2 regions of the Acidisoma sp. C75 genome follow, and region 1 is predicted to be linked to the other one. Evidence: riboswitches for the same ligand, from Rfam matches in the RefSeq annotation. Region 1 holds a riboswitch; the other holds the start of a gene.
The links. A riboswitch is a leader RNA that binds a small molecule or an ion and turns the genes downstream of it on or off. The one in region 1 is predicted to bind cobalamin.

Region 1 (4,009 bases):
TGCCCATCGGCGAAAAGCCGCGCCGCACCAGAAGATCGACCATCCAGCCGCCGAGCAGCGCGCCGACCACACCCCAGAAGAAGGGGATGGAGCCGAGCAAGCCGGTTTTGGCGATGCTGATATGGCGATCGTGCTCCAGATAGAAGGGTAGCCAGGCGGTGAAGATCCAGAGGCCGTAGATCGTGCCGAAATAGCCGACCATCAGCCCCCAGGTGGTGCGGAAGGTGAAGAGGCGCCGCCAATCCGCCCAGGTGTTGCGCTGGGCGTGGCCGGTCTCGTCCCCCTCGGTCAGATAGGCGCGCTCCTCGGCAGTGAGCGCCACCTGCAGCGGGTCGCGATGGGTGATCCACCAGATGAGGGCGAGCACGATGCCGGCGATTCCCATCAGCGCGAACATCCAGCGCCAGTCGAAGGCGAGCATGAGTCGGGTGAGCAGCGGGATGGCGAGGAAGCTGCCGAGGGAGGAGGCGCAGTTGAACACGCCGCTCGCGGTGCCGCGGCCGCGGATGTTGAACCAATCCCGCACCACCCGCGCGCCGGAGGGGAATTGCGGCGCCTCGCCAATGCCGAGCAGGATGCGGGCGCCGATGAACTGCCCGAAGGAGGAGACGATCCCGCCGAGGATCTGCGCCACCGACCAGAGGAACATCCCCGCACCCAGCAGCAGCCGCGGGCCGAAGCGATCGATCAACCCGCCTACCGGCAGCTGCGCGAAGGCATAGGACCAGAGGAAGGCCGAGAGCAGGATGCCCATGCCGGAGACCGAGATGCCAAGATCGTGCTGGATGCGGATATTGCCGACCGAGAGTGTGGCGCGGTCGATGTAATTGACGACGCCACTGAGCACCAGCAGGGTTAGCGCCGAGCCCTGGATGCGGCGGATGCGGCGCGAGGCGGGGGGAGCGGCGGGTGCTGCTGCGGCGGTCTCGAATCGCGAATCGGACATTGCGTGGTCTCCCTCATCCCGCCTGTTGCCGCGGGTTTGCGCAGCCAAGCATGGGGGAAGCGGCGGGCGAAGGCTACCCTCTCTTTTGCCGGGCGCGGCTTATGTGATCCCTGCCGGCTGCGCTTCGCCCGAGACCTTTCCGCCTGCGCCTGCCGACCGGCGCCACCCGCGATCGACGCTTGCCGAGGGCAGTGCCGCCCTGCCATTCTCCTTTCGATGGTCCTCCTCGCGGAGGCTAAGAGGGAACACGGTGCGATGCCGTGGCTGCCCCCGCAACTGTCAGCGGTGAGCCCGCGCCGAAGGCCACTGGGGGCAGACCCTGGGAAGGCGGCGATGGGCGAGATGAGCCGCGAGCCAGGAGACCTGCCATCGCCCGAGGTCTCGAGAGCCGCAGCGGGCGGGGTGTTCCGCTGTGCCGGCCTGACCTCCGGCTTCGCAGGCGGGAGAGGGCGGTTCAGGCTCGCGCAGACGGCCTTTCGCTGGAGGACAAGTCTTGTCCCGTCTCATCGATCCGCGGCTGCCGCGGCCGCCCGGTCTCTCTCGCCGCATCGGCGCTGTCTATGCCTTGCTCATCGCCGCCAATATCGCTGCCTGGGCCTGGGCGGCACTCGCTTTCCGGGGCAGCCCGACCTTGCTCGGCCTCGGCCTGCTCGCCTGGGGGTTCGGGCTGCGCCATGCCGTCGATGCCGACCATATCGCCGCCATCGACAACGTAACCCGCAAGTTGATGCAGGAGGGCCGCCGCCCGGTAACGATCGGGCTCTATTTCGCGCTTGGCCATTCCGCGGTCGTCGTCATCATCGCGGCGCTGGTGGGGGTCGCCGCCGCGGCGATGGAGCATCGCATGGGCGGCTTGCGGAGTTGGGGAGGCCTGCTGTCCACCCTCGTCTCCGCGCTCTTCTTGTTCCTCATCGCCGGCATCAACATCGTCATTCTGCGCGGGCTGTGGCGCAGCTTCAACCGTCTCCGGCTCGGCGGGCAACTGGAGCCGGCGGAGATGGAAGCGCTCGGCCCTCCAGGCGGGCTGCTGGCGCGGCTGTTCCGGCCGCTCTTCCGCCTCGTTTCGAGCCCGCTCCACATGCTGCCGCTTGGCTTCCTCTTCGGGCTCGGCTTCGACACGGCGACCGAAGTGAGCCTGCTCGCGATGTCCGCGGCGCAAGGGGCGCAGGGGTTGTCGATCGCCGCAGTGCTCGCCTTCCCCGCGCTCTTCGCCGCTGGCATGTGCCTGGTGGACACGACCGATGGCATCCTCATGCTCGGTGCCTATGACTGGGCTTTCGTGCGCCCCATCCGCAAGCTCTACTATAATCTCACGATCACCCTGGTGTCGGTTCTCGTGGCCCTCGCGGTCGGCGGTATCGAGGCGCTCGGCCTGCTTGCCGGCCAGTTGAAGATGAGCGGCGGGCTCTGGGATGTCGTCGCCGGCTTGAACAGCAACTTCAACGATCTCGGATTTGGGATCCTCGCGATCTTCATCGCGAGCTGGGGTGTCTCGGTACTCGTCTATCGGCTCAAAGGGTTCGACAAGCTCGATAGCGCGGCCGGCTCATGAGCCTCGCGGGCGGGACCATCCGTCGCCCATGGTCCCGCTTTCGGCGCCCGGCGCGCGGGGCCGGCCGCCGCCTTCAGTATTGTGAAGCGGCGGCGGCGCCGAGGATCGCCCCGATCAGCCCGCTGGCGATCGCCACCAGGTAGAACTGGTTGTTGTACTGCACCCATTGCTGGCCGGGCGGGGGCGGATAGAGCCCGCGGTAATGATGCCAATCATGCACCACCGCGTAGCGCTGCCCGGGAGGGATGCGTTCCCCCCGTCCCCAGCCGTAGCGCGGGCCGGGCGGCGGCGGCGGGCGGCCATGCTCATAGCCATGGTCGTGATCCCAATGCGCGTCGCGATGATCGTAGCCTCGCTCCTGTTGGTAGCCGGGCGGCCCCGGCGGGGCGCCGTGCCAGCCACCGGGCGGCGGCGGCCCGCCGGGTCCATGAGGACCGCCGGGTCCGGGCGGGCCACCGGGGCCGCCATGCCACTGGCCGGGTGGTGGCGGAGGCGGCGGCTGCTGCGCCAGGGCGAGCGGCCCGCCGAGCAGGCTGAAGGCGAGTGCCGCGGAGATGACGCGCTTCATCGGCAGATCCTTAGGTGTGCGTTCTCTATCCAGATCGGTCGCTCCGCCCATCTGGCAAGGAGCGGCCCCCAGGCCTTGAGCAACCAAGACCTTGCGAAGAGCCGGGACCTTGAGGAACCGGGCGGCACCTGCTCTTCTCGGCCCGGACGAGGTCGAGATTGCGGCACCGACCGTTGAGAAGTGCAACCGGCGAGGGGAAACGAGGCATGCGGGTGGCCGCGATCGGCGAATGCATGGTGGAACTGCGTGAGGAGGCGGATGGCCGCTTCGCGCGCGGTTTCGGCGGAGATACGCTCAATACCGCGATCTATCTCGCCCGCCTCGGGGTCGGGGTGGATTATGTCACGGCGCTCGGGGATGATCCCTGGAGCGAGGAGATGGCGGCCGCCTGGCGGGCGGAAGGCGTCGGCACCGATCTTGTTCTGCGCTGCGCGGGCGCCATGCCGGGGCTCTACGTGATCCAGACCGATGCGCGGGGCGAGCGGCGCTTCCTCTACTGGCGGGATTCGGCTGCCGCCCGCCGCCTCTTCGCCTTGCCGGAAACGCCCGCGATCGTCTCCGCGCTCGCCGCCCGCCGGCTCGTCTATCTCTCGGGCATCAGCCTCTCGCTTTATGGCGAGGCCGGGCGCGCGGTGCTCTTCGCGGGGCTGGCGGCCGCCCGCGCGGCCGGCACGCTGGTGGCCTTCGATACCAATTTCCGCCCGCGCGGCTGGCCGGTGAAGGCGGAGGCCGAGGCGGCCTATGCCGCGGCCTTCGCGCTCGCCGATCTGGTCTTCGCCTCGGCCGAGGATCTCGCGATGCTCTACGGCGAGGGCGCGGGCGCGGCACAACTCGGCAAAATGGCGGCGCGTGCCGAGATCGTGTTCAAGGAGCCGGACCTCGCCTGCCGGCTTTTCCTGCCCGATGGCCAGGAGCTGCGCGTGCCGACCGAGCGGCAGCCGCA
Region 2 (4,009 bases), on a different contig from region 1:
CGAAGCTATCGAGCCCGACGGCATGGCCGATCTCGTGGCTCATGCCGCCGCCGGCGCCGGGATAATCCGAGAGGATGAGGGCGAGCCGCCGGGCCCGCCGCGGGGTGCCCGCGAGCCGCGCCCAGCCGGCCGCCCGATCGGCCGCGAGTGCGATGCCCTCGCCATAGGGCAGGAGCGTCGCGCGGCCCGCCGCATCCCGCTCCTTAAAGGAAATCGCCGTCGTCAGCAGCCGGCCATCGGCCTCCGGCAGCACGACCTGCATGGCGAGATCGGCCTGGGACAGCCCGCGGCTCGACCCTTCCCAGGCCGCGCGCGGGGCGCCGGCGAGCACGCATTGCAGGATCGGGCAGCCGGCCGCTTCCAGGGGTGCCGCGCAATCGCCGAGGCGGGCCGAAAAGCCGGTGAGGTTGAGGATGATGGCGGGCTGCCAGGCGCTCAGCCAATCCCGCACGAAGGCCGCGCTTTCGGGGTTCTTGAGGCTATCGACATAGAGGGCGCGGGTGCCGAGGCCGCGCGCCGCCAATGCCGCGAGGAGCGCGGTGACGGGGGCGACCTCGCCGGCCAGAAGGTGGGAGCGATAGAAGAGGATGACGGCATCGGGGTTGCCCTGCGGCACGCCGAAAAGGCCATGCGCCGGCAGCGGCCGCACGGGGGATGGCGGCTCGGGCCAGAGGCCGGCGGCATGCGCCGCGCCTTGCAGCGCGCGGGCCGCATTCTCCGCCCCACCCTGCCGCAAAGCCTCCCCGATCATCGCGCGGGGCGCGCCGGCAAGCGTGGAGAGCGCGGCGAGCTTCGGATCATCCCCCGCCCCCTCGCCCGGCAGGATGGCGAGCGGGATGCGCTTGGCGCGGCAGAGGGCGGCGATCTCCTCCACCCCGTAGCGCCAGTAATCGAGCCCGCCGAGCAGCCGGATGACGACGGCACGCGCCGGGGCGACGACCTCCTCGCACAATAGATCGACCGAGAGCGGATGCAGGAAGCGGCCGATCCGCTCCAGCCGCAGGCTGGGAAAGCCGGGCGGCAGCGGCGCCTGCGCGGCCGCGCCGAGATCGCTATCCGAGAAGGAGAGGAAGAGCAGATCGGCCGGCTGGCCGCCGGGCGAGACGGCTTGCTCCCCCTCCTCCAGCCCATGGCTCTCGCGGAACAGGATGTGCATCGCGCCGCGCCCGGCCGCCCCTCAGCCGAGAACCGCGGCGGCGATCGCCGCGCGATCGAGCCCACGGCGGCCGATGACGACGATGCCGCCCGCCGCTTCCCCCGGCTTCCAGGCGCGATCGTATTCGCAACGGAAGCGATGCCCGACGCCTTGCACGAGCAGGCGGAGCGGCTTGCCCTCGATCGCGACGAAGCCCTTCATGCGCAGCACGTCATGCGCCGCCGCCACCTGCTGCAGCCGCGCGATCAGCGGCTCGGGCGCGGCCTGGGCGGGCAGCGGCACGGCGAAGCTCTCCCAATCATCATGCTCGTGATCGTCCATCCCGTCGTGATGCGAGGGGCGGCTCGCCAGATCCTCCTCGGCGGAGGCGGCGAGGCCGAGGAGGATCGCGGGGTCGATCCGCCCTTCCCGGCTCGGCAGCACGCGGACGGCGCGCGGCAGGCTTGCCGCGATCTGCGCCGCGACCTCGGCGATGGCGCCTTCGGGCAGAAGGTCCGCCTTGTTGAGGAGCACGAGGTCGGCCGCGCCGAGCTGATCCTCATAGACCTCGGCCAGCGGATTGTCGTGGTCGAGCGAGGGGTCCGCCGCCATCTGGCGGGCCACTTCCGCGGGATCGTCCGCGAAGCGGCCGGCGGCGACAGCCGGGCCATCCACCACCGCGATGACGCCATCGACCGTTACCCGCTCGCGGATGCCGGGCCAGGAAAAGGCCTTGAGCAGCGGCTTGGGCAGGGCGAGGCCGGAGGTCTCGATCACGATATGGGTGGGCGGCTGTGGCCGATCGAGCAGGGCTTCCATCGCGGGGAGGAATTCATCGGCGACGGTGCAGCAGAGGCAGCCATTGGCAAGCTCGACGATCTGATCCTCGTCGCAGCCCTCGAAGCCGCAGCCTTGCAGCAGCCGGCCATCGACCCCGAGCGCGCCGAATTCATTGACGATGACGGCGATCCGCCGCCCCCCGGCATGGGCCAGGAGATGGCGCACCAGCGTCGTCTTCCCCGCGCCGAGGAAGCCCGTGATGATGGTGGCGGGAACCCGGCGCGCGCTCATGCCGCGGGCTCCAGCGCCGGGATGCGGCCGATCACCGTCTGCCGCAGGCTCGGCGGCCGGCGGCTCGGCAGCAGGGCGCCCGTCTCATGGGCGGCATAGGCGCGGGCATAGAGGATGAGATCGGCCGCATGGTCGGGCGTCAGCCGGCTCATCAGATAGCCCCATTTGCCGGGAGCGGTGATGGCGATGCTGCAGCCCTCGCCGCAGCGCGAGAGGCAGGAGACCGGCGCGAGGCGAAACGGCTCCTCGGGCGCCATCAGCGCCGCGATCGCGGCATGGAGGCGCGCGCCGGGGCGCGGCTCCTCGGGATGCCCGCAGGTGATGCAGGCATGCAGGGTGGGTTTCGGCTCGGCCAAGGCACTCTCCCGCTCTAGTCCGGCCCGCGATGCGTCGGGGCAGAAACGGGGGTGCGGCCCGAACCGCGCGGCGCGGATCGGGCGAAGGCGAGCGAGACGCATTCCAGGGCACCCCGCCCGGACCGGTCCGTCTTGGGCGATGGCAGGTCTCCTGGCTCGCGGATCAGGCGCCCGGGGCCGGCGTCCTTCCCAGGCCAAGCTTGGCCCAGTGGAAAATGCCGGTCAGGCTCTCCGCTCACAGTTGCGGGGGCAGCCGCGGCTTGGGATGGACCTGCCATCCGCACCGCATTCCCTTTTCATCCTCCGACGGGCGAAACCCGGCTGGAGGAACCATCGGCGATGATCTAAGAGCCGGGGCCATGCCCCGTCAATCATCTCAGGGCGTGACGCTGATCCTCGGCGGCGCGCGATCCGGCAAGAGCCGGCATGGCGAAAGCCTCATCACCCGCCTGCCCGCCCCTTGGGTCTATATCGCGACGGCGGAGGCCTGGGACGCCGAGATGGATGCGCGCATCGCGGCCCATCGGGCGCGGCGCGGTGCGGGCTGGCGCACGGTGGAAGCGCCGCTCGCCCTTCCCGATGCGCTGAGCGCGGCGGGAGAGGCGCCGGTGCTGGCCGATTGCCTCACCCTCTGGCTCACCAACCTCATGCTGGCGGGCAGCGATCTCGATGCCGAGACCGAGCGGCTGCTCGGCGCGCTCGCCGCCCGACCAGGGGAAACCGTGCTCGTCGCCAACGAAGTCGGCCTCGGCATCGTGCCGGAGCATAAGCTCGGGCGGGATTTCCGCGATGCGGCGGGGGTTCTGCATCAGCGGGTGGCGGCGGCGGCGGGGCGCGTGCTCTTCATGGTGGCGGGGCTGCCGATGGTGGTGAAATGAGCGAATCGGAAGCCGAAGCCGCCGCGCGCTGGCGCGAGAAGATGGCGCGGCGCAAGGCGGTGCAGGATGCGGAAGTCGCGGCCAAGACGCTGACCAAGGGCCTCCTCATCGTCCATACCGGTCCCGGCAAGGGCAAGAGCACGGCGGCGATGGGCCTCGCGCTGCGCATGCTCGGGCGCGGCCGGCCGGTCGCCATCGTCCAGTTCATCAAGGGCGCCTGGGAAACCGGCGAACGCCTGGCCTTCGCGGCTTTTGGCGAGCGGCTCGCCTGGCACAGCATGGGCGAAGGCTTCACCTGGGAAACCCAGGACCGGGCACGCGATATCATGGCGGCCGAGCGCGCCTGGGCGGAGGCGGAGCGGCAGATGGCGCGGCCCGAACTCGGGCTTCTCGTGCTCGACGAACTCTGCATCGCGCTGCGCTACGAGTATCTGGTGCTCGATTCGGTGCTGGCGGCGCTCGCAGCCCGGCGGGCGGATCTGCATGTCGTCGTCACCGGCCGCAATGCCCCGGCCGGGCTGATCGCGGCGGCGGATCTGGTGACCGAGATGGCGGCGACCAAGCACCCC

Region 2: another riboswitch for cobalamin. It lies ahead of ACYQ7X_RS15200 (DUF1636 family protein); the one in region 1 lies ahead of ACYQ7X_RS06010 (HoxN/HupN/NixA family nickel/cobalt transporter).

The regions. Positions count from the first base shown of each region.
Region 1 covers NZ_BAAFHD010000003.1:343,313-347,321, forward strand. Annotated here, with positions in the region: gene ACYQ7X_RS06005 (MFS transporter) at 1-946, opposite strand, end outside; cobalamin riboswitch at 1,147-1,331, shown strand; gene ACYQ7X_RS06010 (HoxN/HupN/NixA family nickel/cobalt transporter) at 1,440-2,498, shown strand; gene ACYQ7X_RS06015 (RcnB family protein) at 2,572-3,066, opposite strand; gene ACYQ7X_RS06020 (sugar kinase) at 3,273-4,009, shown strand, end outside.
Region 2 covers NZ_BAAFHD010000011.1:117,597-121,605, forward strand. Annotated here, with positions in the region: gene ACYQ7X_RS15190 (cobaltochelatase subunit CobN) at 1-1,156, opposite strand, end outside; gene cobW (cobalamin biosynthesis protein CobW) at 1,178-2,206, opposite strand; gene ACYQ7X_RS15200 (DUF1636 family protein) at 2,203-2,562, opposite strand; cobalamin riboswitch at 2,687-2,912, opposite strand; gene cobU (bifunctional adenosylcobinamide kinase/adenosylcobinamide-phosphate guanylyltransferase) at 2,922-3,440, shown strand; gene cobO (cob(I)yrinic acid a,c-diamide adenosyltransferase) at 3,437-4,009, shown strand, end outside.